Regions from separate parts of the Bacillus inaquosorum genome, predicted to be linked through region 1. Evidence: a T-box and tRNA genes for the amino acid it is inferred to sense, from the RefSeq annotation. Region 1 holds a T-box; the other holds one or more tRNA genes.
What was found. A T-box is a leader RNA that pairs with one kind of tRNA and senses whether it is charged. The one in region 1 lies ahead of ileS (isoleucine--tRNA ligase), so its partner is inferred to be a tRNA-Ile.
Positions count from the first base shown of each region.

Region 2: it has a tRNA-Ile gene. The T-box ahead of ileS (isoleucine--tRNA ligase) is inferred to sense a tRNA for this amino acid. The anticodon was not compared.

Region 1 is NZ_CP096592.1:1,719,070-1,734,052, forward strand. It holds gene pgeF (peptidoglycan editing factor PgeF) at 1-829, shown strand, start outside; gene M1M80_RS08510 (YggS family pyridoxal phosphate-dependent enzyme) at 836-1,528, shown strand; gene sepF (cell division protein SepF) at 1,525-1,980, shown strand; gene M1M80_RS08520 (YggT family protein) at 1,987-2,259, shown strand; gene M1M80_RS08525 (YlmH family RNA-binding protein) at 2,320-3,093, shown strand; gene divIVA (septum site-determining protein DivIVA) at 3,187-3,681, shown strand; T-box leader at 3,744-3,970, shown strand; gene ileS (isoleucine--tRNA ligase) at 4,024-6,789, shown strand; gene ylyA (sporulation-related RNA polymerase-binding protein YlyA) at 6,934-7,308, shown strand; gene lspA (signal peptidase II) at 7,411-7,875, shown strand; gene M1M80_RS08550 (RluA family pseudouridine synthase) at 7,877-8,788, shown strand; gene pyrR (bifunctional pyrimidine operon transcriptional regulator/uracil phosphoribosyltransferase) at 8,972-9,517, shown strand; gene pyrP (uracil permease PyrP) at 9,691-10,998, shown strand; gene M1M80_RS08565 (aspartate carbamoyltransferase catalytic subunit) at 11,144-12,058, shown strand; gene M1M80_RS08570 (dihydroorotase) at 12,042-13,328, shown strand; gene M1M80_RS08575 (carbamoyl phosphate synthase small subunit) at 13,325-14,419, shown strand; gene carB (carbamoyl-phosphate synthase (glutamine-hydrolyzing) large subunit) at 14,404-14,983, shown strand, end outside.
Region 2 is NZ_CP096592.1:3,147,833-3,162,815, forward strand. It holds gene M1M80_RS15935 (isochorismate synthase) at 1-14, opposite strand, end outside; gene M1M80_RS15940 (yteA family sporulation protein) at 306-1,025, shown strand; gene M1M80_RS15945 (TspO/MBR family protein) at 1,135-1,602, shown strand; gene glgP (glycogen phosphorylase GlgP) at 1,633-4,029, opposite strand; gene glgA (glycogen synthase GlgA) at 4,016-5,470, opposite strand; gene glgD (glucose-1-phosphate adenylyltransferase subunit GlgD) at 5,467-6,498, opposite strand; gene M1M80_RS15965 (glucose-1-phosphate adenylyltransferase) at 6,521-7,663, opposite strand; gene glgB (1,4-alpha-glucan branching enzyme) at 7,660-9,543, opposite strand; tRNA gene M1M80_RS15975 (tRNA-Glu) at 9,776-9,847, opposite strand; tRNA gene M1M80_RS15980 (tRNA-Ser) at 9,878-9,968, opposite strand; tRNA gene M1M80_RS15985 (tRNA-Asn) at 9,972-10,046, opposite strand; tRNA gene M1M80_RS15990 (tRNA-Ile) at 10,059-10,135, opposite strand; tRNA gene M1M80_RS15995 (tRNA-Gly) at 10,151-10,224, opposite strand; tRNA gene M1M80_RS16000 (tRNA-His) at 10,235-10,310, opposite strand; tRNA gene M1M80_RS16005 (tRNA-Phe) at 10,332-10,407, opposite strand; tRNA gene M1M80_RS16010 (tRNA-Asp) at 10,420-10,496, opposite strand; tRNA gene M1M80_RS16015 (tRNA-Met) at 10,566-10,642, opposite strand; tRNA gene M1M80_RS16020 (tRNA-Ser) at 10,660-10,752, opposite strand; tRNA gene M1M80_RS16025 (tRNA-Ile) at 10,759-10,835, opposite strand; tRNA gene M1M80_RS16030 (tRNA-Met) at 10,838-10,914, opposite strand; tRNA gene M1M80_RS16035 (tRNA-Ala) at 10,935-11,007, opposite strand; tRNA gene M1M80_RS16040 (tRNA-Pro) at 11,013-11,089, opposite strand; tRNA gene M1M80_RS16045 (tRNA-Arg) at 11,105-11,181, opposite strand; tRNA gene M1M80_RS16050 (tRNA-Leu) at 11,191-11,276, opposite strand; tRNA gene M1M80_RS16055 (tRNA-Gly) at 11,291-11,365, opposite strand; tRNA gene M1M80_RS16060 (tRNA-Leu) at 11,371-11,457, opposite strand; tRNA gene M1M80_RS16065 (tRNA-Lys) at 11,469-11,544, opposite strand; tRNA gene M1M80_RS16070 (tRNA-Thr) at 11,582-11,657, opposite strand; tRNA gene M1M80_RS16075 (tRNA-Val) at 11,693-11,768, opposite strand; rRNA gene rrf (5S ribosomal RNA) at 11,791-11,906, opposite strand; rRNA gene M1M80_RS16085 (23S ribosomal RNA) at 11,961-14,888, opposite strand.

The DNA of each region.
Region 1 (14,983 bases):
ATATCACCCATTCAGTCTTACCACACCCTCGACACTCATGATACAAGACTGGACACAAACGAATCAAAACAACAGAGAAGTCATTGCCGGATTTACTACGAAAAACGGCGGTGTCAGCCAAAAGCCTTTTGAATCGTTAAATACAGGATTGCACGTTCATGACAAAGATGCAGATGTAGTTAAAAATCGTGAATATATTGCCGATATGTTTAATATTGATTTGCAGTCTTGGGTATTTGCTGATCAGACACATGATAATCGCGTTCAGAAAGTGACGCAGAGGGATAGGGGAAAAGGCGCCCGTGAGTATCACACGGCTTTAAAAGCAACGGACGGGCTCTACACAAATGAAAAGAATGTGGTTTTGGCATTATGCTTTGCTGATTGTGTGCCTCTTTTCTTTTATGATCCGGTTAAATCGCTTGTCGGGGTCGCCCATGCCGGGTGGAAAGGCACTGTCAAACAGATTGGCAGAGAAATGGTGAAGCAATGGACCGAGCAGGAAGGTTCAAAGCTCTCAGATATTTATGCTGTTATCGGACCGTCTATCAGCGGAGCATGCTATACGGTAGACGATCGTGTCATGGATGCTGTCCGCACATTGCCGGTTTCAGCAGAACGTGCCGTAAATCAGACGGGAAAGGGACAATATCAGCTTGATCTGAAAGAGCTGAACCGCCTCATACTGATCGACAGCGGTTTGGCAAATGAACAGATTTCTGTCAGCGGTTTATGCACGGAAAGTGAGCAGTCGCTTTTCTATTCTCACCGCCGCGATCAGGGGAAAACTGGACGGATGATGTCCTTTATCGGAATGAAGGAGGCATAAAAGATCTTGCGTGTTGTTGATAATTTACGACATATAAACGAACGAATAAACGAAGCATGTAACAGATCGGGCCGCAGCTCCGATGAAGTTACGGTTATTGCTGTCACAAAATATGTATCGCCTGAAAGAGCACAGGAGGCAGTGGATGCGGGCATCACCTGCCTCGGAGAGAATCGGGACGCGGAACTGCTCCGCAAACAGGAAATGATGAAAGGGGATCCTGAATGGCATTTTATCGGCAGTCTTCAATCAAGAAAAGCAAAAGCTGTCGTCAATGCGGTTTCCTATATCCATTCCTTAGACCGGCTCTCATTAGCGAAAGAAATTGAAAAACGGGCTGAAGGTACTGTCCAATGCTTTGTGCAGGTCAATACCTCTCTTGAGCCTTCTAAACACGGCATGAAAAAAGAAGAAGTCATTCCCTTCATACAGGAGCTTTCCGGTTTCGAACACATCGTTGTGGCCGGACTGATGACAATGGCTCCGCTGACTGATGATCAAGATCAGATCAGAAGCTGTTTCCGGGCGCTGAGAGAACTCCGTGACCAGGTTCAGGAGCTGAAACAGCCAAACGCTCCGTGTACTGAACTGTCGATGGGCATGTCAAATGATTTTGAAATTGCAATTGAAGAAGGGGCTACTTATATTAGAATCGGCTCATCGTTAGTCGGAAATGAAACAGGGGGTGTACAGCAATGAGTATGAAAAATAAACTGAAAAACTTTTTCTCGATGGATGAGGAAGAATACGAATATGAATATATTGAGACAGAGCGGGAGTCTCAAGAAGAGCATGAGCAAAAAGAAAAGCCGGCTTATGCCGCAAACAAACCTGCGGGCAAACAGAATGTAGTAAGCTTGCAAAGTGTTCAGAAATCCTCTAAAGTGGTGTTGAGTGAGCCGCGCGTTTATGCGGAGGCCCAGGAAATAGCCGACCATTTGAAGAACCGGCGGGCAGTCGTCGTCAATCTTCAGCGGATACAGCATGACCAGGCTAAGCGGATTGTTGACTTTTTGAGCGGAACCGTTTATGCCATCGGCGGCGATATTCAAAGAATCGGCTCGGATATTTTCCTCTGCACGCCTGACAACGTAGATGTATCAGGCACAATTTCTGAGCTCATATCTGAAGACGAACATCAGAGGTGGTAAAGCGAGATGATCCTTTATCAAGTTTTTTCGGTTTTAAGCTTATTAATTACAATATACTCATTTGCCCTGATCATATATATTTTTATGTCATGGGTGCCGAGTACGAGGGAAACGGCAGTCGGGCGTTTTTTAGCTTCGATTTGTGAACCATATCTCGAACCATTCAGAAAAATCATCCCTCCGATCGCAATGCTGGATATTTCACCGATTGTAGCTATACTTGTGCTTCGGTTTGCGACAACCGGCTTGTGGGGGCTATATCGCATGATTGCGTTTTAAAGTGACAGTTTGATAGGGGCTTGGCAGCAGCCAAGCCTCTTTACATAGAAGGGAAAGACGATGAGCGATATCTATCAGCACTTCAGAAAAGACGAGCGGGCCTTTATTGATCAGGCGCTCGAATGGAAAAGTATTGTCCAGGAGCAGTACCGGATGAAACTGACTGACTTTTTAGATCCCCGAGAGCAGGTCATCCTCTCTGCTGTTACCGGACAGGCAGATGTTGGGCTTGCTTTTTCCGGCGGCTATGACAGAGCGGAACGAAAACGGGCGATCCTCTATCCAGAGTACATCACTCCGGAAGAATCGGATTTTGAACTGCAGGCGTTTAACGTCCGTTATGCTGAAAAGTTTGTCACAGTAGACCACCGTTCTCTCCTAGGTGCATTAATGGGTATAGGCTTAAGGCGGCAAAAGTTTGGTGACATCGTGTTTTCTGAGACATCAGTGCAATTGATTGTCTCAGCCGATACCGCTGATTTTGTGGCTGCACAGCTGACCCAAGCAGGCAAAGCTGCGGTCAGCCTAGAGAAAATTGACTTGTCAGACCTTAACATTCCGGCAATAGATGTCGAAATAAGAGATGACACGGTTTCTTCTTTAAGGCTTGACGCCGTCTGCGCCTCTATGAGCAGGCAATCCCGCCAGAAATCACAGACGCTCGTGAAAAACGGACTCGTGAAAGTGAACTGGAAGGTAGTTGAAGATCCTTCATATATGGTAGCAGAAGGGGACATGCTCTCTATCAGAGGTTTTGGACGATGCAGCTTAACAAAAATCGAAGGAAAAACCAAAAAAGACAAATGGAGAGTTACGTTTGAACGACAAAAATAGTCGGTTTTTCAGTTTTTTTCTCCATCTGTGCGAAATTTGTTTTATAATGTGAACTAGATAACCGTACTGAAATGTAAAAATGGAGGTGGCATCATGCCATTAACGCCAAATGATATTCACAACAAGACGTTTACAAAAAGCTTTCGCGGATATGATGAAGATGAAGTAAATGAATTCCTAGCGCAAGTCAGAAAAGATTATGAAATTGTTCTCCGTAAGAAAACTGAGCTTGAAGCGAAAGTCAATGAACTTGATGAAAGAATCGGACACTTTGCCAATATTGAAGAAACGCTGAATAAATCGATTTTAGTTGCTCAAGAAGCGGCTGAAGACGTAAAACGCAATTCTCAAAAAGAAGCAAAGCTGATCGTTCGGGAAGCGGAGAAAAACGCTGATCGCATTATCAACGAATCTTTATCAAAATCAAGAAAAATTGCAATGGAAATTGAAGAGCTGAAAAAACAGTCTAAAGTTTTCAGAACACGTTTCCAAATGCTGATTGAAGCACAGCTCGATCTTCTGAAAAATGACGATTGGGATCATCTGCTTGAGTATGAAGTCGACGCGGTATTTGAGGAAAAGGAATAAATTCTCTGATTATCTTGACATTATCTTAGCTTGTCGAATATAATACGTTCATAAATTCAGATGAAAAGACGGTTGAAAGGGACAGTCATGTTTCCTTCAGGCCTTCATAGCGACCCGGAGATGGTGAGAGCCCGGGATGGCCGGAATCATGTAGATCAGCCCTTAAGTTTCCTTTCTGAACTTACAGTAGGTTAGGACGTTCATCACGTTACGATGCTCGAGAGGAAAAAGCGTATGCTGGCTTTTTCTAAAAGGGTGGTACCGCGAGATAAGCTTTCTCGTCCCTTATGGGATGAGAGGGCTTTTTTTATTTTCTGAAAAAAATGCAGTGGAGGAATGAAAATGGATTTTAAAGACACGCTCTTAATGCCGAAAACAGATTTCCCGATGCGAGGAAATTTGCCAAACCGTGAGCCTGACATTCAAAAGAAATGGGAGGAACAGGATATCTACCGTCTTGTGCAGGAACGGACGAAAGACCGCCCGAAATTTGTTTTACATGACGGACCTCCGTATGCAAACGGCGACATCCATATGGGCCACGCGCTTAACAAGATCTTGAAGGATTTCATTGTCCGTTACAAATCAATGAGCGGTTACAACGCGCCGTTTGTACCAGGCTGGGATACACATGGATTGCCGATTGAAACAGCTCTTACAAAAAACAAAAAAGTCAACCGCAAAGAAATGTCAGTAGCGGAATTCCGCAAGCTGTGTGAAGAGTACGCCTGGAAGCAAATCGAGGGGCAGCGTGAGCAGTTCAAACGCCTTGGTGTCCGCGGTGACTGGGAAAACCCGTATGTGACATTAAAACCGGAATACGAAGCGCAGCAAATCCGCGTATTTGGTGAGATGGCAAAACGAGGCTACATTTATAAAGGCCTTAAACCGGTTAACTGGTCACCTTCAAGTGAGTCTGCTTTGGCTGAAGCTGAGATCGAATATCAAGATAAACGTTCAGCATCTATTTACGTTGCTTTCGGTGTGAAAGACGGAAAAGGCGTTCTTGAAAACGGTGAGCGTATCATCATTTGGACAACAACGCCTTGGACAATTCCGGCGAACCTCGGAATTTCAGTGCACCCTGATCTTGAGTACAGCGTGGTTGCAGTTGGTGAAGACCGCTTTGTCGTAGCAAGTGCTTTAGTCGAAAATGTTGCATCTGCATGCGGATTTGATCAATATGAAGTGACAAGAACGATTAAAGGGAAAGACCTTGAGAACATTATCGCTGAACACCCGCTCTATGGCAGAGACTCACTCGTTATGCTAGGCGAGCACGTAACAACTGATGCCGGAACAGGCTGTGTTCATACAGCGCCCGGACACGGAGAAGATGACTTTATCATCGGTCAAAAATACGGTTTAGATGTGCTTTGCCCAGTTGATGAAAAAGGTGTAATGACAAGTGAAGCTCCTGGCTTTGAAGGCATGTTCTATGATGATGCGAACAAAGCGATCACACAGCAGCTTGATGAAAAAGGCGCGCTTGTGAAGCTTGAATTCATTACTCACTCTTATCCGCACGATTGGAGAACAAAGAAACCAACCATTTTCAGAGCGACAGCGCAATGGTTTGCGTCTATTAAAGATTTCAGATCAGACCTGCTGGATGCCATTAAAGAAACCAAATGGGTTCCTGAATGGGGCGAGCAGCGTTTGCACAACATGGTGCGTGACCGCGGAGACTGGTGTATTTCCAGACAGCGTGCGTGGGGTGTTCCGATTCCGGTATTTTATGCCGAAAACGGAGAACCGGTTATTACAGATGAAACCATTGAACATGTTTCTGAATTGTTCAGACAGCACGGCTCAAACATTTGGTTTGAAAAAGAAGCGAAGGATCTTCTTCCGGAAGGCTTTACGCATCCTGGCAGCCCTAACGGCATATTTACAAAAGAACAGGACATCATGGATGTTTGGTTTGATTCAGGCTCTTCCCATCAAGCGGTGCTTGAAGAACGTGAAGACCTCGTTCGCCCGGCTGATTTATATCTAGAAGGATCAGACCAATACCGCGGCTGGTTTAACTCATCTCTTTCTACAGCAGTAGCCGTAACAGGAAAAGCGCCATATAAAGGTGTGCTCAGCCATGGATTTGCACTGGATGGAGAAGGACGCAAGATGAGTAAATCAATCGGTAACGTCGTTGTTCCAGCTAAAGTCATGAAACAGCTCGGTGCCGACATCTTGAGATTATGGGTGTCTTCAGTTGATTATCAGGCGGACGTTCGTGTGTCTGACGCAATTCTGAAGCAGGTTGCTGAAGTATACCGTAAAATCCGCAATACGTTCCGTTTCCTTCACGGCAACCTATTCGATTTTGATCCAAAAACGAATGCGGTGGCTGTCGAAGATCTTCGCGAAGTGGATCAGTATATGCTGATTAAGCTGAACAAACTGATTGATAAAGTGAAAAAAGCGTATGATGAGTACGAATTTGCGGTTGTGTATCACAGCATCCATAATTTCTGCACAATCGAATTGAGCTCATTCTATCTTGATTTCGCAAAAGATATTGTGTACATCGAGCATGCGGATCATCCGGATAGACGCAGCATGCAGACAGTATTCCATGAAACGCTTCTTGCATTAGTGAAGCTTTCAGCGCCGATTCTTCCTCATACGGCTGACGAATTATGGTCTCATTTAACATTTGTCGAAGAGCAAAGCGTTCAGCTGGCAGACATGCCGGAAACAATTGCGGTTCCAAACAGCGAAGCGACAGAAGATAAATTTGACCGCTTTATGGCTATTCGTGATGATGTACTAAAAGCGTTAGAAACTGCGCGGAATGAAAAAATTATCGGTAAATCATTGGAAGCGAACCTGAAATTGTATCCAAACAAAGAAAACCAAGAGCTCTTGGCTTCCATTAAAGAAAATCTTTCTCAGCTGTTTATTGTTTCTGAACTAACAATCAGCGAAGAAAATGAAGCGCCGAACGATGCGCAAAGCTTCGAGACAGGCAAAATTGCTGTCGAGAAAGCGGAAGGCGAAATGTGTGAGAGATCCCGTGTGATCTCAAAAGATGTAGGCGCGAATCCGAAATACCCTACACTTTCACTGCGAAACGCAGAAATCGTTGAAAAATACTATCAAAAATAATGAAAAATAGTCCGGCGTTAAAGCCGGGCTTTTTTTGTACCAAGAGTGACATCGTTTAGAACGGCAGGAAAAATCTTATGGGCTTTAGATCATCATTCACAGGCAACACTATAGGTACTACGTTAAGAGCAGGAGTTGTGATGAATGAATGATCAACTGACCGCAATTTATACGGAACTTCTTCTGATGAAAGAAGAATTACAGTCGAGATTATTTGAGTATTCTTGCTTTCAGGTTTCAACAAGCCCGCAAGCAGCAATCAATCATAAACAAAAAGCAACTCTGATCTATCACATTAAAGAAGAGCTACAAGACGTTCTCCTCGCATTGTCCAAAATCGAAAACGGCACATTCGGATACTGTGAAGAAACCGGGGCTCCCATTCCTCTTTCAAAACTGGCGGTGTTGCCGACTGCCCGAACAGCAAACGATTTTCTTTATTCTGTCCAATTCGAAAAAAAAACGCTTCCGCTGTGGAAATCAACCGATATCGAATATGGTCAGGCACTGTATGAATAACAGTGTCTGGCCAGTTTATATGCCTGATATTTCTTTACTCCAGTGCTTTTTATTGATAAAATGCATAATGGATTAAAGTAACCGTAAACTGGAGGAACGTTTGTGCTGTATTATGTGATTGCACTACTTATTATTGCAGCCGATCAATTGACAAAATGGCTTGTTGTTAAAAACATGGAGCTGGGACAAAGCATTCCGATCATTGATCAGGTATTCTATATCACCTCCCATCGCAATACGGGTGCTGCATGGGGGATATTAGCCGGTCAGATGTGGTTTTTCTACCTCATTACAACCGCGGTTATTATTGGCATTGTTTATTACATACAGCGTTATACAAAAGGACAAAGGCTTCTTGGCGTGGCCCTCGGACTTATGCTTGGCGGTGCCATCGGCAACTTCATCGACCGGGCTGTCAGACAGGAAGTTGTGGATTTTATCCATGTCATTATTGTGGATTATAATTACCCGATTTTTAACATCGCGGACTCTTCACTATGTGTCGGCGTAATGCTTTTATTTATACAAATGCTGTTGGACAGCGGGAAAAAGAAAAAGGAGCAATAGCATGAATCAAATTGATATAACCGCTTCAGAAGAACAAAAAAGTGAGCGGATTGATAAATTTCTGGCATCGACTGAAAATGATTGGTCGAGAACCCAGGTGCAGCAATGGGTGAAAGACGGACAAGTTGTCGTGAACGGAAGCCCTGTAAAATCGAATTATAAAATTCAGCCGGGTGATCAGGTGACCGTCACCGTACCTGAGCCGGAAGCGCTCGACGTGCTGGCAGAACCTATGGATCTGGATATTTATTATGAAGACCAGGATGTGCTGGTCGTCAATAAACCTCGCGGAATGGTTGTGCACCCAGCCCCTGGGCATCTTACGGGTACGCTTGTAAACGGCCTTATGGCTCATTGCACGGACCTTTCCGGAATAAATGGCGTGATGCGTCCGGGGATCGTTCACAGAATCGATAAGGACACGTCCGGCTTATTAATGGTAGCGAAAAATGATATGGCGCATGAGTCTCTCGTAAACCAATTGGTCAACAAAACGGTCACGCGGAAATATACGGCAGTTGTCCACGGGCTTATTTCTCACGATGACGGCACAATTGATGCGCCGATCGGACGAGACAAGAAAGACCGTCAAAGCATGACTGTGACGCGTGATGGCAAAAACGCCGTCACTCATTTTCATGTGCTTGAGCGTTTTCAGGATTTTACGTTGGTGGAATGCCAGCTTGAAACAGGGAGAACGCATCAAATTCGTGTTCATATGAAATACATCGGATTTCCATTAGCGGGTGATCCAAAATACGGTCCGAGAAAAACGATCGATTTTAACGGCCAGGCCCTTCACGCCGGAATTTTAGGTTTTGATCATCCTCGTACTGGTGAATATGTCGAATTTAAAGCCCCGCTCCCGGAGGATATGGCAGAATTAATCGAAAACCTCAGAAAAAACGGTTGACAGACTGTTTCTTTTCTGAAATAATAAACGAAGCTGAATAGATTCTTTAAAACAGTCCAGAGAGGCTGAGAAGGATAACGGATAGACGGGATACGTGTATATGCGCGCACCTTGTCCTAAAACCCCTCTATGCTCTGGCAGGAGGGGTTTTTTTCTTCTATATGAACTGTGAGGTGTCACACATTGAATCAAAAAGCTGTCATTCTCGACGAACAGGCAATCAGACGGGCACTGACCAGGATTGCTCATGAAATGATCGAACGCAATAAAGGAATGAATAACTGCATCCTTGTCGGCATCAAGACAAGAGGGATTTACTTGGCAAAACGCCTTGCAGAACGAATCGAACAGATTGAAGGGAATCCTGTAACAGTTGGTGAAATTGATATTACTCTTTACAGAGACGATCTTTCCAAAAAAACGAGCAACGAAGAACCGCTTGTGAAAGGTGCAGATATTCCGGTAGACATCACAGATCAAAAAGTCATTCTCGTTGACGATGTCCTGTACACCGGAAGAACGGTCAGAGCAGGTATGGATGCGCTTGTTGATGTAGGCAGACCTTCCTCCATTCAGCTGGCTGTGCTTGTTGACAGAGGACACCGGGAGCTGCCGATCCGAGCGGATTATATCGGGAAAAACATTCCCACATCAAAAGCTGAAAAGGTGATGGTTCAGCTTGATGAGGTAGATCAAAACGATCTCGTCGCCATTTATGAAAATGAATAATAGATCACCTTTTTAAAGGCAATCCAGAGAGGTTGCAAAGAGGTGCACAACAAAGTCCCGAAAGTATTCGGCAGGTCTTTGTATGCCTCTTTGCGTAAAAATAGCAAAGAGGTTTTTTTATACAGTCATTGAGTCATCCTAAAATGAAAGTCAACAATCAGGGGGAAATCATCATGAGTAAGAAAAAAGTAAATTTAGGAGTCAGGGATGTCCCGACACCTTTCTCTTGGGTTTCATTCAGCCTGCAGCATTTGTTTGCCATGTTTGGCTCAACGATTTTGGTTCCGAAGCTGGTCGGAATGAGTCCTGCTGTGGCATTGGTGACAAGCGGCATCGGGACACTTGCTTACCTTCTTATAACGAAAGGGCAAATTCCGGCGTATCTCGGTTCATCCTTCGCCTTTATTTCTCCAATCATACTGGTAAAAGCGACCGGCGGGCCGGGAGCGGCAATGGTCGGGGCGTTTCTTGCAGGGTTAGTGTACGGGCTGATTGCCTTATTGATCAGGCAGCTTGGAACAGGATGGCTGATGAAGATTCTCCCGCCTGTAGTCGTAGGCCCTGTTATTATCGTCATCGGGCTGGGTCTGGCAAGTACTGCAGTAAACATGGCGATGTACGCTGATCCAAACGCAAGTGAATTGGTCTACAGCTTAAAGCACTTCAGTGTCGCAGGAGTTACGCTGGCCATCACGATTATTTGCGCCATTTTCTTACGAGGATTTTTAAGCCTGATCCCTGTTTTGATCGGAATTATCGGCGGATACTTGTTTGCCCTTACTCAAGGGATTGTCAACTTCCAGCCGGTGCTTGACGCGAAATGGTTTGCAGTGCCTGAATTTATCATCCCGTTCAAAGACTATTCACCGTCAGTAACACTCGGCATCGCAGCGGCAATGGTTCCCGTCGCGTTTGTGACAATGTCAGAGCATATCGGCCACCAAATGGTGCTGAGCAAAGTCGTCGGACAAGATTTCATTAAGAAGCCGGGGCTTCATCGCTCCATTATGGGGGACAGCGTGGCGACAATCCTTGCTTCCCTGATCGGCGGTCCGCCGACAACGACTTACGGGGAAAACATTGGCGTGCTGGCCATCACAAGAGTATTCAGCGTCTTTGTCATCGGCGGCGCGGCAGTGATTGCCCTTTGCTTCGGCTTTATCGGCAAAATCTCAGCGCTGATCAGTTCAGTGCCGTCAGCGGTCATGGGAGGCGTCTCCTTCCTGCTGTTCGGAATCATCGCTTCGAGCGGTCTGAGAATGCTGATTGACAACAAAATTGATTATGAAAACAACAGAAACCTCATTATTACATCAGTTATCCTTGTGATCGGTGTAGGAGGCGCATTTATCCAAGTGTCTCAAGGGGGATTCCAAGTGTCGGGAATGGCGCTTGCAGCAATAGTCGGTGTCATCTTAAACCTGATTCTTCCACAGCCGAAGGAAGAGCAGGCAGATACATCTGAACAACATCATATCTAAAACCTTTTAAAGAAAGTCCAGAGAGGCTTGGAAGGGTTATGAAGAGAAGGAAGCTTCAATGCTGCCCTCTATTTAACCATACCCCGAGTCTATCTAAGACCGGGGTTTTTTTCAGCCTTAAAGTTGAAATGAGAGGGGAAAAAACATGAAGCATTTAACGACGATGAGCGAACTCAGTATTGAGGAAATCAAAGATTTGCTTCAAACAGCACAAGACCTAAAAGGCGGAAAAACAGACAATTGGCTTATGGGGAAATTTGCAGCGAACCTGTTTTTTGAACCGAGCACGAGAACGCGGTTCAGCTTTGAGGTCGCAGAAAAAAAGCTGGGTATGAATGTGCTCAACCTTGATGGAACAAGCACAAGCGTGCAAAAAGGCGAAACCTTATACGACACCATCCGGACGCTCGAATCAATTGGTGCGGACGTGTGCGTCATCAGGCACAGTGAGGATGAGTACTATAAAGAGCTTGTCAGCCAGGTGAATATCCCGATTCTGAATGCGGGAGACGGATGCGGCCAGCATCCGACACAATCACTGCTTGATTTAATGACGATTTATGAAGAGTTCAATACGTTCAAAGGGCTTACCGTCTCCATTCACGGCGATATCAAGCACAGCAGAGTGGCAAGGTCTAATGCAGAAGTTTTGACTAGACTAGGTGCCCGAGTCCTGTTTTCCGGTCCTTCGGAATGGCAGGATGAAGAAAATACATTCGGCACATATGTCTCAATGGATGAAGCAGTTGAGTCTTCCGATGTCGTCATGCTGCTGCGCATTCAAAATGAAAGACATCAGTCCGCTGTCAGCCAGGACGGCTATTTAAACAAGTACGGTTTGACTGCAGAACGGGCTGAACGTATGAAGCAGCATGCAATCATTATGCATCCAGCTCCGGTAAACAGAGGAGTGGAGATTGATGACAGCTTAGTAGAAAGCGAAAAATCAAGAATCTTCAAGCAAATGCAAAATGGTGTATTTATCAGAATGGCAGTGATACAGCGTGCCTTACAAACCAATGTGAAAAGAGGAGAAGCAGCGTATGTCATATCTCATTAAAAACGGCTGGATACTTAACAAAAATGGTGAAAAAACAGAAGCGGATATTCGAGTGACCGGAGAAATCATCTCTGAAATCGGCAAGCTTGATGCAGCGGATGAAGAAACAGTAATTGATGCAAAAGGATTGCTTGTTTCACCTGGATTTGTTGATCTCCACGTACACTTCAGAGAGCCGGGCGGAGAGAAAAAAGAAACCATTGAAACCGGCGCAAAAGCAGCAGCGCGCGGCGGCTATACAACAGTAGCAGCAATGCCGAATACGCGGCCTGTTCCTGATACGAAGGAGCAGATGGAATGGGTGCAAAACCGTATTAAAGAAACATCATGCGTCAGAGTTCTTCCGTATGCATCTATTACGATCAGACAAATCGGCGGTGAAATGACAAACTTTGAAGCTTTAAAAGAAGCCGGGGCATTTGCTTTCACAGATGACGGCGTCGGTATACAGACAGCAGGAATGATGTATGAAGCGATGAAACGGGCAGCCGCAATTGACAAAGCGATTGTTGCGCATTGCGAAGACAACTCCTTAATTTACGGAGGAAGCGTTCATGAGGGGACATTCTCCAAAGCGAACGGTCTCAATGGCATTCCATCTGTGTGTGAATCGGTTCATATTGCCCGCGATGTATTGCTGGCTGAAGCGGCAAACTGCCATTATCATGTATGCCATATCAGCACGAAAGAGTCTGTCAGAGTCGTACGCGATGCGAAAAAAGCAGGAATCAGAGTGACAGCAGAAGTATCACCGCATCATTTGCTGCTTTGTGATGAGGACATTCCGGGGCTGGACACAAATTATAAAATGAATCCTCCGCTCCGCAGCGCAGAAGACAGAGCCGCTTTAATCGAAGGTCTTTTAGACGGAACAATTGATTTTATCGCAACAGACCATGCGCCGCATACAGAAGAAGAGAAAAACACAGACATGAAGATGGCGCCATTCGGAATTGTCGGCTTAGAAACAGCGTTTCCGCTTCTATACACACACTTTGTCAAAAAGGGCAGCTGGTCGCTGAAACAGCTGATTGAATACATGACAATCAAACCATGCGAAGCGTTCGGTCTCCCATACGGAACATTACAAACGGGGCAAGTCGCTGATATTACGTTAATCGATTTGGAAAAAGAAGCAGTTATAGACAAAGAAACATTTTTATCAAAAGGAAAAAATACACCATTCAACGGCATCAGCTGCACCGGCTGGCCGGTCGCTACAATTGCGGCAGGGAAGCTTGCTTATGAAGAAGGGAGACTTGTCAAATGAAGAGACGATTAGTACTGGAAAACGGAGCGGTATTCGAGGGAGAAGCCTTCGGAAGCTTAGAGCACAGCATGGGAGAAGTCGTTTTTAACACTGGGATGACAGGCTATCAGGAAATTTTATCTGATCCTTCTTACTGCGGGCAGATTGTAACATTAACGTACCCGCTTATCGGAAATTACGGCATTAACCGTGATGATTTTGAATCCATTACCCCTTTTGTGAAAGGGCTGATCATCAAAGAATTATGTGAACTGCCTTCAAACTGGCGTTCAGCATACACATTGGACGAATATTTAAAAATGAAAAACATTCCGGGACTGCAAGGAATTGATACGAGAAAGCTGACAAGAATGATTCGCACGGCAGGCGCGCTAAAAGGAACATTCACTTCACCAGATGAAGATATCGAGGCAGTGCTGAAAAGACTGAACGAAACTGAACTGCCGAGAAATCAAGTATCCCAAGTATCAGCCAAAACAGCATATCCGAGCCCGGGAAGAGGCAAACGCATTGTCTTGGTTGACTTCGGCATGAAGCACGGGATTCTAAGAGAGCTGAACAAACGGAAATGTGACGTTATCGTTGTGCCTTACAACATTACAGCAGAAGAAGTGCTTCAGCTGAAACCGGACGGCATCATGCTTTCTAACGGACCTGGGGATCCAAAAGATGTGCCTGAAGCGATTGAAATGATTAAAGGTGTTCTCGGAAAAGTGCCATTATTCGGAATATGTCTTGGCCACCAATTATTCGCGCTGGCGTGCGGGGCGAATACTGAGAAAATGAAATTCGGCCACAGAGGCTCAAACCACCCGGTAAAAGAGCTGGCTACCGGAAAAGTCGCCTTAACATCTCAAAACCATGGCTATACAGTGTCATCCATCAACGAAACAGAACTGGAAGTGACACATATCGCAATTAATGACGATACGATTGAAGGGCTGAAGCATAAAACACTGCCGGCATTTACAGTTCAATACCATCCTGAAGCCTCGCCTGGTCCTGAGGATGCCAACCATCTATTTGACAGATTCATTGAAATGATCGAAACAACAGAGAAAGAAGGGGAAGCGGTATGCCAAAACGCGTAGACATTAACAAAATTTTAGTAATCGGATCCGGACCGATCATCATCGGCCAAGCAGCAGAATTTGACTATGCGGGAACGCAAGCCTGCCTTGCTTTGAAAGAAGAAGGCTATGAAGTCATCCTTGTCAACTCAAACCCTGCCACGATCATGACAGATACAGAAATGGCTGACCGGGTTTACATCGAACCGCTCACACCTGAATTCCTGACACGAATCATCAGAAAAGAACGCCCAGATGCCATTCTTCCCACTCTCGGAGGCCAAACCGGTTTGAATCTTGCGGTTGAGCTTTCAGAAAGAGGCGTCCTGGCAGAATGCGGCGTTGAAGTGCTTGGCACGAAGCTGTCTGCGATTCAGCAGGCTGAAGACCGCGACTTGTTCAGAACACTGATGAATGAGCTGAATGAACCGGTGCCTGAAAGTGAGATCATCCACTCTCTGGAAGAAGCTGAAAACTTCGTCAGTCAAATTGGTTTCCCTGTCATTGTCCGCCCGGCATATACATTAGGCGGAACAGGCGGAGGCATCTGCTCGAACGAAACCGAACTGAAAGAAATTGTTGAGA
Region 2 (14,983 bases), 1.4 Mb from region 1:
ACCGTTGTCACCATGAGACATTCCTCCATAATCCTTAAAATGCTTTTAATACCATACACCTGTGTCTCCTTTGTGTCAAACACACAGATCATGCAGTCCAAATGGCCTGCCTTACCTATTATAAACCTAATTTCAGAAATGAAAAAGAAACAAACCTTAATTTTCTTTCTCCACTGATAGCAAAGGTTGTATCCGCTTACCATATAAGGAAAATCTCCTATATTCCTCCACGCGCCATTTATGAAAGTTCTCAGGCGATCTGTTCATACTAAGGGTATGCATCACAGAGAAACGAGGCGATCACATTGCTTACAAAAGACCAGCTGCAGCATTTAAAAAATGAACTGGAACAAACGAAAAAAGATATCTTAAACCGTTTCAAAGACAATGACCATTTTCAGCTTAACTCAGCCTTTCCTTATGATTCGTGGGGTGAGCTTTCCGCTTACGACAACCATCCCGGCGATCAGGCGACAGAGCTTTACGAGCGTGAAAAAGACATCGCTCTCGACTTGCATGAGCGAGAGCATCTCCGGGACATTGAGCATTCATTGAAGGCGATAGAAAACGGTACGTACGGTATTTGTGAAGTCAGCGGAAAGGAAATCCCTTACGAACGTCTTGAAGCGCTTCCGACGGCCACGACGCTCGCAGAGTATTCGTCACAGGATGTCGTTTCCAAAGACCGTCCGATCGAAGAAGAAACACCTTTCGGGCAATTTGAATTTGACGATGATGAAGAAATCAGAGCGCCTTATGACAGTGAAGATTCCTACCAGGACGTTGAAAAATACGGAAACTCATCAACACCGCAGGATATGGAAAACCCGCCGCTCAGCTATGATGATATGACGATGAATGCCGAAGAAAATATCGGCAATACGGAGTCATACGAAAATTTCATCGCTACTGATATCACAGGAAAAGAAATTACAGTTTATCAAAGCAGAGCCCATGAGCGTTATGAGGAAGAACTCGATGAAGAGGGAATCATGACAACATTCGGCGATCTCCACGCTGATTGAACCCCCGATTATTGGGGGTTCTTTTACGTTTTCTGCATATCAGGGTTTGATCTTTATAAGATAAAGGGTAAGTTTAAATGTAAAATAAATACATACGGAGGTTACAAACATGAAGAAGATTGTCGGCGCCATAGCGGTATTTGTGATTACATATGCGCTGTTTTCAGCCGCAGACTACCTGTTTCCAATTGACCAAGAATGGTACAATTCACTGGAAAAACCGGACTGGACGCCACCCGGATCTGCGATCGGCATCATTTGGGCCATCCTGTTTGCCCTGATCTCCCTTTCAGCTGCCATTGTGTATGCCGCGTTTTCATTTAAAGATGCGAAAAGCTTTTGGCTTATGCTTTTGCTTAATTATGTGCTTAATCAGGCATTCAGCTATTTTCAATTTACGCAAAAGAATTTGCTGGCTGCATCAATTGACTGCCTGCTTGTCGCGATCACAGCACTCATATTAATGATCGCAGCGAAAAAATACAGCAAAGCCGCAAGCTATCTTCTTTTACCTTATTTTTTATGGAGTGCATTTGCGACATTCTTATCCTTTACAATCTATTCAATGAATCTGTGAACAAAAAAAGCCGCTTATACAGCGGCTTTTTCACATCATCGGCCGGATGCCCCAAATGTCTTTCGCATATTCCCGGATCGTGCGGTCGCTGGAGAAATAACCAGAATGGGCAATGTTTAAAACCGAACGCTCAGACCATTTCCGCTGATCGCGATAATCAGCTTGAATACGCTCCTGCGCATCTGCATATGAGCTGAAATCCTTCAGCACAAAATACTCATCATTATGCGGAAGCAGCGAGTCATAGATCGATTCAAATTCATCTGCTTCCCCTTCAAAAAAACCGTTGATCAGCTGATCGACCACCTGTCTGATTCTGCGGTCATGCTGATAATATTCCCTCGATCTATAGCCGCCGTTTTCCTGATACGATAGAACGTCATCCGCCTTTAAACCGAATGTATAAATGCAATCAGGCCCCACCCGCTCAAGAATCTCAATATTTGCGCCGTCATGCGTGCCGATCGTCAAAGCGCCGTTCATCATAAACTTCATATTTCCTGTACCAGACGCTTCTTTGCTTGCGGTTGAAATTTGTTCACTCACATCTGAAGCCGGAAAAATACGCTCAGCCATAGAAACTCTGTAATTTTCCAAAAAAACAATCTTAATTAGCTGTTTGACTGCCGGATCATAGTTGACCTTTTCTGAGACAGAATGGATCAGCTTAATGATTTTCTTAGCATAATGATAGCTTGGTGAAGCCTTTGCACCGAAAATAAAGGTTTGCGGATAGATTGAAAATCCCGAGTCCTCCTTAAGCCGGTTATACAAATACATAATATGAAGAACATTCAGCAGCTGCCGTTTGTATGCATGAAGCCGTTTTACCTGTACGTCGAATATGCTGTCAGGATTCACAACCACCCCGGCCGTGCAAAAAATCAAATCGGCAAGCTCTTGTTTTTTCCTGCTTTTGTTGTTTTGAAACTGCTCGATAAAAGCGGGATCAGAGGCGTACGATTCTAATCCGATAAGGGATTCCGGCTGTTTCACCCATTCATTGCCGATCGCCTCTGTAATGATGGCAGACAAGCCGGGATTCGCTTTTAGCAGCCAGCGCCTGTGGGCAATTCCATTCGTCTTATTGTTAAAACGACTCGGGAACAGCAAATGAAAATCGTGCATCTCCCTTTCCTTTAAAATATCAGAATGAATTTTGGCAACGCCGTTTACACTGTAGCTGCCCACTATAGCCAGATGAGCCATTTTGACAACACCATGCGCCGTAATCGCCATGGCCTCTATTCTTTTCCAGTCTCCGGGATACTTTTCCCAAACCGCTCGGCAAAACCTTTCATTGATCTCTTCAATAATCATATACATTCGCGGGAGCAGCGGCTTAAACAAATGAATCGGCCATTTCTCAAGCGCTTCTGACAATGTTGTATGATTTGTATAAGAAATCGTATGTACGGTAATATGCCAGGCCTCTTCCCAGCTCATGTTCTCTTCATCGAGTAAAATCCGCATCAGCTCAGGCACCGCAAGCGCAGGATGGGTGTCATTAATATGGATGCTTACTTTTTTATGCAGGCCGGATAAAGATTTATTTGTTTTTCGGTAATTGTTCACAATGCTTTTTAAGCTTGCGCATACTAAAAAATACTGCTGCTTCAGCCGCAAAATTTTCCCCTCGTCATGGGTGTCATCAGGATATAAAAATTCAGAAACAGCTTCTGTTTCCCGCTTATAAGACAAAATATTGCCGCCATGATAGTGCGCAGAAGGCTCGGCGTTCCAAAGCCGTAACGTATTAACGGTGCCAGTCTCATAGCCGATGATCGGGATATCATAAGGGACAGCGGAAACAATTGTAGCTTGTTCGTGGCGAAAATGCAGACGCCCGTTTTTTTCTGTCATATGCACCTCGCCCCAAAACGGCACATCAACTGCCTGATCCGCATTTCTTACTTCCCATACATTCCCGTTTTTCAGCCATTGCTCAGGCAGTTCCACTTGATGCCCGTCTACAATTTTTTGTTCAAACAAGCCATGTTTATAACGAATGCCCATCCCGTGCCCCGGCAAGTTCAACGAAGCCAGAGAATCTAAAAAGCAAGCGGCCAAACGCCCAAGCCCGCCATTGCCGAGACCTGCATCGCTCTCCATCTGAACGATCTCCTCTAAATTGATGCCGATATCCTTCAAGCCTGCTTCTACAACATCACGAACGCCCAGATTCATTAAATTTTGTTCAAGGAGCTGACCGAGAAGAAATTCGATTGACAAATAATATGTCTGCTTCCCGGAATTGGACCGGCTCTTTTCATTCGTCTGGATCCAATCAGCGCTGATATACTCTCTGACCATATTGCCCAACGTTTTATATTGATCCAGCTTGGCAGAGTCTTTAAAGCTTTTTCCGCACGTCATTTCCAGACGCTTTAAAAATAAGGCTGCAAAGCGTTCTTTACTCGAGAACATCCCGTCCACTCCTTGTCACATGCTCGAAAATGCGCTGATACTCTTTGGCTGACTGCTCCCAGCTGTAATCTGCATTCATTGCGGTCTTCATGATGCTCTTCCATACGTCCTTTTGACGATAAAACGACAGCGCCCTCTCAATCGTAAATTTCAGATCATGCGCATTGAAGGCAGAGAACGTAAAGCCATTACCCGTTCCCTCTTCCTCCTGATAGGAACGGACAGTATCATAAAGCCCGCCCGTCTCTCTGACAATCGGAATGGCGCCATATTGGAGAGCAATCAGCTGCCCCAAGCCGCACGGCTCAAATTTCGACGGCATCAAAAACAAATCAGAGCCCGCATAAATTTGATGGGCAAGCGGCTCGTCAAACCCAATATACGCTCGGCACTTCTCATGAAAAGCAAATTCTGCATACCGGAAATAATCTTCAAATTCGCGTTCCCCTGTACCCAGCACAATCAGCTGTATGTCCTGCTCCTCAAGAAGTTCATGCATAATCCTGCGGACAAGATCAAGTCCCTTTTGTTTAGTCAGCCTTGTCACCATACTGATCAGCGGAATATCGTGTCGTTCCGGAAGCCCCATCCGCCGCTGAAGCTTCTTTTTATTTTCTTCCTTGTTTGCAAGATGCTCCGAATCGTAATGCGCCTCTATATAAGGATCGCTTTTTGGCTGGTAGAAGGAATCATCAATGCCATTTAAAATGCCGGTTACATCATTTTCCCTATATCGCAAAACCTGTTCCAGCTGTTCACCGTAATAAGGCGTCAATATTTCATTTCTGTAAGTAGGGCTTACAGTTGTCACATGATCAGCCGCAATGATGCCCGCCTTCATAAAATTAACAAATCCGTTGCATTCTAACCTTTCATAATGAAAATGATCCATCTCAAGCCCCAGCAAGTCATGTGTGACATCAGGCGGAAATATGCCTTGAAACTGCAGGTTGTGGATCGTGAGCACACTTTTCATCTGCTCATAAAAAGGATGTTTTCTGTATTCCTCTTTCAGCAAATAATTGACCATCGCTGTATGCCAGTCGTGAGTATGAACAATATCCGCTTGAACATTCACAGCTTTGGCAGCCTCCAGTACAGCTCTTGAAAAAAAGGCAAATCGTTCACCGTCATCATAATGCCCGTACAACGAATCCCTGTTAAAATAATATTCATTGTCGATGAAATAATAATTCACATCATCTTCGGCCATATGTTCAATTCCGCAATATTGCTGACGCCAGCCAACAGCTACCGTACACTCAGCCATTTTTCTCATGCGCTTTTTCCAACGCTCAGGTATTTGGCTGTACTTCGGCAGCATCACAGCTACTTCATTGCCTAATCGTGCAAGTGCCTTTGGCAGAGCACCGGCTACATCGGCAAGACCTCCTGATTTAACAAACGGGGTACATTCTGATACAGCAAATAATACCTTCAAGAATTCATCAGCTCTCCTTGCACCAAACCTTTTCTTAATACAAGCGGCTGCTCAGCTGTTCCTGCAGCCTCAGTCGCATTTCCGATTTTAACGTCCTTATCAGAAATGACCTGCTCAAGCAGGCACTCCTCGCCAATCTGCGTTTTTTGCATAACAATGCAGTTTTTCAGCTTCGTACCCTTTCCGACATGAACCGCCCTGAACAAAATGCAGTTTTCAACCTCTCCTTCAAGCACACAACCGTTTGCCACCAAGGAATTTTTGACAGTGCTGTGTTTTCCGTATTTCGTCGGCGGCTCATCCTTCACTTTTGTATAGATCGGCTGCTGGGGCAAAAACACCTGCTGCCAAAAACGAGGCTGAATGAGCTCCATACTGTGGGTATAATACTTTTCCACCGAATCAATGACAGCGGCATAACCTGAATATTCATAAGGGCAAATGGTCAAGGAGGATGATTCTTTTTCAACAGCCTCCTGAATGGTTTTATAGCCTTTTTCACTATGTCCGTAGATCAGATCCTTTAAGAGCGCTGTAGACATGATATAGATTTGCAGCGACTGGCCGTCCTGAAATACCTCGGTGACATCGCAGCCAACCTCCTGATGGCGTTTCAGCACATATTGAAATTGAATGTTGCATACGGTATGGCTGTTGGAGATCACGGCATATTGCTGTGTGCTTCTGTGGAAGTAATCAAGATGGTCGGAAAACTGGCGAAAGGAACCGAATTCATCGTATTCTTGGTGAAGATGGGGTGACGGGAAAAAAAAGAGGCCATCCTTTTTTCGATGCAAATCCCATTCCTTACCCGCTCCAAGATGATCCATAAGCGAACGATAGCGATACTTCGGAAAAATCGCGACGCTCCTAATATCCGCATTCACCATGTTGGAAAGCATAAAATCGATCAGACGGTACCTGCCGGCAAAAGGGATCGCCCCAAGCGACCGCTGTGCCGTTAAATCCTGAAGAGAATGCTTATATGTGGTTTCATCTATAACACCTAACATTTGATTATTGAACACTGGCTTTGCCCCCTCTTCAGTATTAAATCAATTCTTTTTCTACAAATTCCTCTGAAACGAGCAGCACCTCCTGAATGTCTTTTTCGGATCGAATCACTGCGCCATCCGGAAGCACCAGACCCTTAGGCACGATGGCATTTTCAATCACTACATGCTCGCCAATTGTCACATCCGGCATAATGACCGACGATTTGACAGTCGAATGCTTGCCGACAGTAACACCTTGAAAAAGAACGGAATGAGACACATTTCCATACACGACACACCCTTCGTTCACAAGCGAATCATGAACCTGTGCGTCAGATGAAATAAATTGCGGAGGCTGATTGGGATTGACGGAGTAAATTTTCCACTTGCGTTCAAACAGCTTTAGCTCCGATTCCTCTTTTAATAAATCCATATTGGCTTCCCACAAGCTCTGCACTGTTCCGACATCCTTCCAATATCCTTTAAACGGATATGCGGAAAGCTTCTTTTTTTCCTCTAAAAGCAGAGGAATAATGTCTTTGCCGAAGTCGTGGCTTGAATAAGGGTTTCGGTCGTCCATCTCAAGGTACTGTTTCAAAAGCGGCCAATTGAATATATAAATTCCCATTGAGGCAAGATTGCTCTTAGGAAATTTGGGCTTTTCATCAAAATGCGTGATCATCCCATCTGCATTGGTCTTCATGATGCCAAAGCGGCTTGCTTCCTCCCAGCCCACTTCGATGACAGAGATGGTGACATCCGCTTTCTTTTCAATGTGAAAATCGAGCATTTTGCCGTAGTCCATTTTGTAGATGTGATCTCCTGATAAAATCAGCACATACTCAGGATCATACTGATTCAAATAATTGAGATTTTCATAAATGGCGCTTGCCGTCCCTTTATACCATTTGACTTCTGATGACTCGGCATAAGGGGGTAAAACCGTCACGCCGCCATTATATCTGTCAAGGTCCCATGCACTGCCGATTCCAATATAGGAATTCAGCTCAAGCGGCTGATATTGTGTTAAAATCCCGACCGTGTCTATGCCTGAATTGGAACAGTTGCTGAGCGTAAAATCAATAATCCTGTATTTTCCCCCGAAAGATACAGCCGGTTTTGCCATATGTTTTGTTAATCCGCTAAGACGGCTGCCCTTCCCGCCGGCAAGGAGCATGGCTACACATTGTTTTTTCATCTTTTTATCTCTCCTCTTTTTTTAACCGCCCGTAAAATTGAAATGCCGTAAGGGGGGATGGTCATCGTGATATAACACGGTTTATGATGAAGAGCTCCCTTTTTGGCCGCTAACGGCTTTTTGTTGATTTGTCCTGAGCCTCCATATGTTTCACTGTCGCTGTTCAGCACTTCGATGTATTGGGTTAGAAAAGGAACACCAACATCATATTGATGATAGACCGCGGGTGTAAAATTACAAATGATGACAAGCGCCTCACCGTGCCTTTTCCCATAACGAATAAAAGAAAAGATTGATTGTTCGTTATTATGGACATCAATCCATTCAAACGACTGGGCACGATGGTCATTTTCATAAAGGATTTTGCTTTTTTGATAAAAGCGGAGAAGATCTTGCGTAAAAACGCTGGCTTTCTGATGCATGGGGAAGGAGTCCAAAAACCAATCTAGCTGCTCTGTGTCTTTCCATTCATCAAATTGGGCAAATTCTGAACCCATAAAGATCAATTTTTTTCCGGGATGAGCCGTCATATATCCGAGCAAAAGCCGATACTGGGCAAATTTCTGCCAATAGTCGCCAGGCATTTTATTAAGAAGTGATTTTTTTCCGTATACGACTTCATCATGAGAAAACGGCAATACAAAATGTTCACTAAACGTATACAGTAATGAAAAAGAGATAAGCTGATGACAATTCCGCCTTTCTTCTGGCGGCGTCTCCATGTATGTCAGTACGTCATTCATCCAGCCCATATTCCATTTAAAATGAAAACCGAGCCCCCCTTCCTCAACGGCACCTGTCACTTGAGGCCATTCCGTAGAATCTTCCGCAATCATCATGACATGCGGATATGCCTCTCTCATGGTTTGATTGAGTTTTTTTAAAAATTCAACAGCATATGGATTCGTATGGCGTTCATCCTGATTTGGCCAATACAGGATGTTAGCCACTGCATCAACCCTAAATCCATCTATATGATAGAATTCTGCCCAGTACAACGCATTAGAAATTAAAAAACTATGAACTTCCGGTTTTCCTAGGTCAAAGTTTGCCGTGCCCCATAGCCAGTTCTCCCGATCACGTTCTTCTTGATATTCATAAAGAGGCTCTCCATCAAACATATAAAGACCATGTGCATCTTTACAAAAATGTCCGGGCACCCAATCCAGTATGACTCCGATGTTTTCTTGATGGCATTCATCCACAAACTTCATCAAATCATGGGGTGTGCCAAACCTGCTTGTCGGGCTGTAATAACCCGTTCCTTGGTACCCCCAGGAACGGTCATAAGGATGCTCATATACCGGAAGCAGTTCGATATGAGTAAATCCATGTTCTTTGATATAAGGAATAAGCGACTGGCTTAATTCTTGATAGGAGTAATGCCTGCCATCAGAATGTTTCTTCCACGAACCGAGATGAAGCTCATAAATAAAAACAGGTTTCTCATACACCGTCTTAGCCTTTTGTTTCTTTTGCCATAATTGATCTTTCCAGCTGTACTCACCTAAATCGTAAGTAAGTGACGCTGTATGTGGCCTGACTTCCGAATAAATAGCATATGGATCTGCCTTCAGCCTGATCTCACCGCTATGAGTCACGATTTCATACTTATATCGTTCCTTTTCTCCCAAACCTGGAATAAATAACGTCCAAATGCCGTTATCGTTCACTCTGTGCATCACATGCTGCTCTCCTGACCAGCTGTTAAAATCCCCTGCCACTCGTACTTCTGACGCATGAGGCGCCCACACACAAAATTCATATCCGCTTTGGCCATTCAGCTCGCGATAATGCGAGCCAAACAGCTGATAGCTTTTAAACAGACTGCCTTCGTGAAAAAGATAAACATCATGTGCTGTCGGGCTGGCAGCGGCCATGTAATCATCCTTTCTGACATCATAGTTTTCACTTATAGTATTTATTCGAAGAAATAAAAAAAAGCCCTTTCATGAAAGCGCTTATACTTATTGACATTTAACTTCATTTTCCGAAGAAAAACGAAATATATGAAGATTTTTGTTGTCTGTTTGTAGAATAAAGTATGAAATCTAAGGCATATCATGATTTATAAAAATAAAAAAACCTTGCAGGATATGCAAGGTTTTTGGATGACCCGTACGGGATTCGAACCCGTGTTACCGCCGTGAAAGGGCGGTGTCTTAACCGCTTGACCAACGGGCCGTTGCTTGAGAACTTATATTTGTAATCATATGGCGGAGAAGGAGGGATTTGAACCCTCGCGCCGCTTACACGACCTACACCCTTAGCAGGGGCGCCTCTTCAGCCACTTGAGTACTTCTCCATTTGGCTCCACAGGCAGGATTCGAACCTGCGACCGATCGGTTAACAGCCGATAGCTCTACCACTGAGCTACTGTGGAATATAAAAATCATGGTGGGCCTGAATGGACTCGAACCATCGACCTCACGCTTATCAGGCGTGCGCTCTAACCAGCTGAGCTACAGGCCCATGACAATATAGAAATGGAGCGGGTGATGGGAATCGAACCCACGACATCAGCTTGGAAGGCTGAGGTTTTACCACTAAACTACACCCGCAATTTTTATTTGGGGCGATTGATGGGAATCGAACCCACGAATGCCAGAGCCACAATCTGGTGCGTTAACCACTTCGCCACAACCGCCAAAATATATATATTGATAAATGGTGGCTCGGGACGGAATCGAACCGCCGACACACGGATTTTCAGTCCGTTGCTCTACCAACTGAGCTACCGAGCCTAAGTATTTAAATGGCGGTCCGGACGGGACTCGAACCCGCGACCTCCTGCGTGACAGGCAGGCATTCTAACCAACTGAACTACCGGACCATTTTAAAATTTACACGTGAATTTTCTTGGTTGCACCCTTCGGGCACTTCTTATTTCATTCATGTATTTTGGTTGCGGGGGCAGGATTTGAACCTGCGACCTTCGGGTTATGAGCCCGACGAGCTACCGAACTGCTCCACCCCGCGATGATTAAGAATATATATGGCGGAGGAAGAGGGATTCGAACCCCCGCGGGCTTTGACACCCCTGTCGGTTTTCAAGACCGATCCCTTCAGCCAGACTTGGGTATTCCTCCGTATAATGGTGGACCTTGTAGGACTCGAACCTACGACCGGACGGTTATGAGCCGTCTGCTCTAACCAACTGAGCTAAAGGTCCATTGGTAGCGGCGGAGGGGATCGAACCCCCGACCTCACGGGTATGAACCGTACGCTCTAGCCAGCTGAGCTACACCGCCAAATATTTATTGAAATCAAGTGGAGCCTAGCGGGATCGAACCGCTGACCTCCTGCGTGCAAAGCAGGCGCTCTCCCAGCTGAGCTAAGGCCCCAAGAATGGTCGGGAAGACAGGATTCGAACCTGCGACCCCATGGTCCCAAACCATGTGCTCTACCAAGCTGAGCTACTTCCCGATTTCATGTAGATCATGGCGCGCCCGAGAGGAGTCGAACCCCTAACCTTTTGATCCGTAGTCAAACGCTCTATCCAATTGAGCTACGGGCGCAAAACTTAATGCCGAGGGCCGGACTTGAACCGGCACGGTAGTCACCTACCGCAGGATTTTAAGTCCTGTGTGTCTGCCAATTCCACCACCCCGGCGTGGATGGTATAGTTGGAGCGGAAGACGGGATTCGAACCCGCGACCCCCACCTTGGCAAGGTGGTGTTCTACCACTGAACTACTTCCGCAGAAATGGTGCGGATGAAGGGACTTGAACCCCCACGTCTGTAAAGACACTAGAGCCTGATTCTAGCGCGTCTGCCAATTCCGCCACATCCGCAATCATGTAAATGGTGAGCCATGAAGGACTCGAACCTTCGACCCTCTGATTAAAAGTCAGATGCTCTACCAACTGAGCTAATGGCTCTTCTTACAAGAGACTTGAATATTATATCATATAAAAGTGGTGCCGGCAAGAGGACTTGAACCCCCAACCTACTGATTACAAGTCAGTTGCTCTACCAATTGAGCTACACCGGCGTATATGTAAAATCGAGTATGTATATTAATTAAAATGGTGGAGGATGACGGGCTCGAACCGCCGACCCTCTGCTTGTAAGGCAGATGCTCTCCCAGCTGAGCTAATCCTCCATAATTGCACTAACGTGCAATTGCTTGGCGGCGTCCTACTCTCACAGGGGGAAACCCCCGACTACCATCGGCGCTGAAGAGCTTAACTTCCGTGTTCGGTATGGGAACGGGTGTGACCTCTTCGCTATCGCCACCAAACAAATTGAGAGTGTTCTCTCAAAACTAGATAACAGGTGTGACATCATTCAAAATGTGGTTAAGTCCTCGATCGATTAGTATCTGTCAGCTCCATGTGTCGCCACACTTCCACCTCAGACCTATCAACCTGATCATCTTTCAGGGATCTTACTTCCTTGCGGAATGGGAAATCTCATCTTGAGGGGGGCTTCATGCTTAGATGCTTTCAGCACTTATCCCGTCCGCACATAGCTACCCAGCGATGCCCTTGGCAGAACAACTGGTACACCAGCGGTGCGTCCATCCCGGTCCTCTCGTACTAAGGACAGCTCCTCTCAAATTTCCTGCGCCCGCGACGGATAGGGACCGAACTGTCTCACGACGTTCTGAACCCAGCTCGCGTACCGCTTTAATGGGCGAACAGCCCAACCCTTGGGACCGACTACAGCCCCAGGATGCGATGAGCCGACATCGAGGTGCCAAACCTCCCCGTCGATGTGGACTCTTGGGGGAGATAAGCCTGTTATCCCCGGGGTAGCTTTTATCCGTTGAGCGATGGCCCTTCCATGCGGAACCACCGGATCACTAAGCCCGACTTTCGTCCCTGCTCGACTTGTAGGTCTCGCAGTCAAGCTCCCTTGTGCCTTTACACTCTGCGAATGATTTCCAACCATTCTGAGGGAACCTTTGGGCGCCTCCGTTACCTTTTAGGAGGCGACCGCCCCAGTCAAACTGCCCACCTGACACTGTCTCCCCGCCCGATAAGGGCGGCGGGTTAGAAGGTCAATACAGCCAGGGTAGTATCCCACCGATGCCTCCACCGAAGCTGGCGCTCCGGTTTCCAAGGCTCCTACCTATCCTGTACAAGCTGTACCAACATTCAATATCAGGCTGCAGTAAAGCTCCACGGGGTCTTTCCGTCCTGTCGCGGGTAACCTGCATCTTCACAGGTACTATAATTTCACCGAGTCTCTCGTTGAGACAGTGCCCAGATCGTTGCGCCTTTCGTGCGGGTCGGAACTTACCCGACAAGGAATTTCGCTACCTTAGGACCGTTATAGTTACGGCCGCCGTTTACTGGGGCTTCAATTCGCACCTTCGCTTACGCTAAGCGCTCCTCTTAACCTTCCAGCACCGGGCAGGCGTCAGCCCCTATACTTCGCCTTACGGCTTCGCAGAGACCTGTGTTTTTGCTAAACAGTCGCCTGGGCCTATTCACTGCGGCTCTCTCGGGCTTGCACCCTAACAGAGCACCCCTTCTCCCGAAGTTACGGGGTCATTTTGCCGAGTTCCTTAACGAGAGTTCTCTCGATCACCTTAGGATTCTCTCCTCGCCTACCTGTGTCGGTTTGCGGTACGGGCACCTCTCACCTCGCTAGAGGCTTTTCTTGGCAGTGTGGAATCAGGAACTTCGCTACTATATTTCGCTCGCCATCACAGCTCAGCCTTATGGGAAACGGATTTGCCTATTTCCCAGCCTAACTGCTTGGACGCGGATATCCAATACCGCGCTTACCCTATCCTCCTGCGTCCCCCCATTGCTCAAATGGTGAGGAGGTGGTACAGGAATATCAACCTGTTGTCCATCGCCTACGCCTTTCGGCCTCGGCTTAGGTCCCGACTAACCCTGAGCGGACGAGCCTTCCTCAGGAAACCTTAGGCATTCGGTGGAGGGGATTCTCACCCCTCTTTCGCTACTCATACCGGCATTCTCACTTCTAAGCGCTCCACCAGTCCTTCCGGTCTGGCTTCACAGCCCTTAGAACGCTCTCCTACCACTGTTCGAAGAACAGTCCGCAGCTTCGGTGATACGTTTAGCCCCGGTACATTTTCGGCGCAGAGTCACTCGACCAGTGAGCTATTACGCACTCTTTAAATGGTGGCTGCTTCTAAGCCAACATCCTGGTTGTCTAAGCAACTCCACATCCTTTTCCACTTAACGTATACTTTGGGACCTTAGCTGGCGGTCTGGGCTGTTTCCCTTTCGACTACGGATCTTATCACTCGCAGTCTGACTCCCAAGGATAAGTCATTGGCATTCGGAGTTTGACTGAATTCGGTAACCCGGTAGGGGCCCCTAGTCCAATCAGTGCTCTACCTCCAAGACTCTTACCTTGAGGCTAGCCCTAAAGCTATTTCGGAGAGAACCAGCTATCTCCAGGTTCGATTGGCATTTCACCCCTACCCACACCTCATCCCCGCACTTTTCAACGTGCGTGGGTTCGGGCCTCCATTCAGTGTTACCTGAACTTCACCCTGGACATGGGTAGATCACCTGGTTTCGGGTCTACGACCACGTACTCATGCGCCCTATTCAGACTCGCTTTCGCTGCGGCTCCGCATCTTCTGCTTAACCTTGCACGGGATCGTAACTCGCCGGTTCATTCTACAAAAGGCACGCCATCACCCGTTAACGGGCTCTGACTACTTGTAGGCACACGGTTTCAGGATCTCTTTCACTCCCCTTCCGGGGTGCTTTTCACCTTTCCCTCACGGTACTGGTTCACTATCGGTCACTAGGGAGTATTTAGCCTTGGGAGATGGTCCTCCCGGATTCCGACGGAATTTCACGTGTTCCGCCGTACTCAGGATCCACTCAGGAGAGAACGAAGTTTTGACTACAGGGCTGTTACCTCCTATGGCGGGCCTTTCCAGACCTCTTCATCTACCTCGTTCTTTTGTAACTCCGTACAGAGTGTCCTACAACCCCAAGAGGCAAGCCTCTTGGTTTGGGCTAATCCCGTTTCGCTCGCCGCTACTCAGGGAATCGCATTTGCTTTCTCTTCCTCCGGGTACTTAGATGTTTCAGTTCCCCGGGTCTGCCTTCTCATATCCTATGAATTCAGATATGGATACCACTCCATTACGAGTGGTGGGTTTCCCCATTCGGAAATCTCCGGATCAAAGCTTGCTTACAGCTCCCCGAAGCATATCGGTGTTCGTCCCGTCCTTCATCGGCTCCTAGTGCCAAGGCATCCACCGTGCGCCCTTTCTAACTTAACCGTTAAAAAGAATCACTATGTGATATCTTGTCTTACTAATTGAATGTGATGTCTACTGTTATCTAGTTTTCAAAGAACACGTTTCGAAGGAATGAT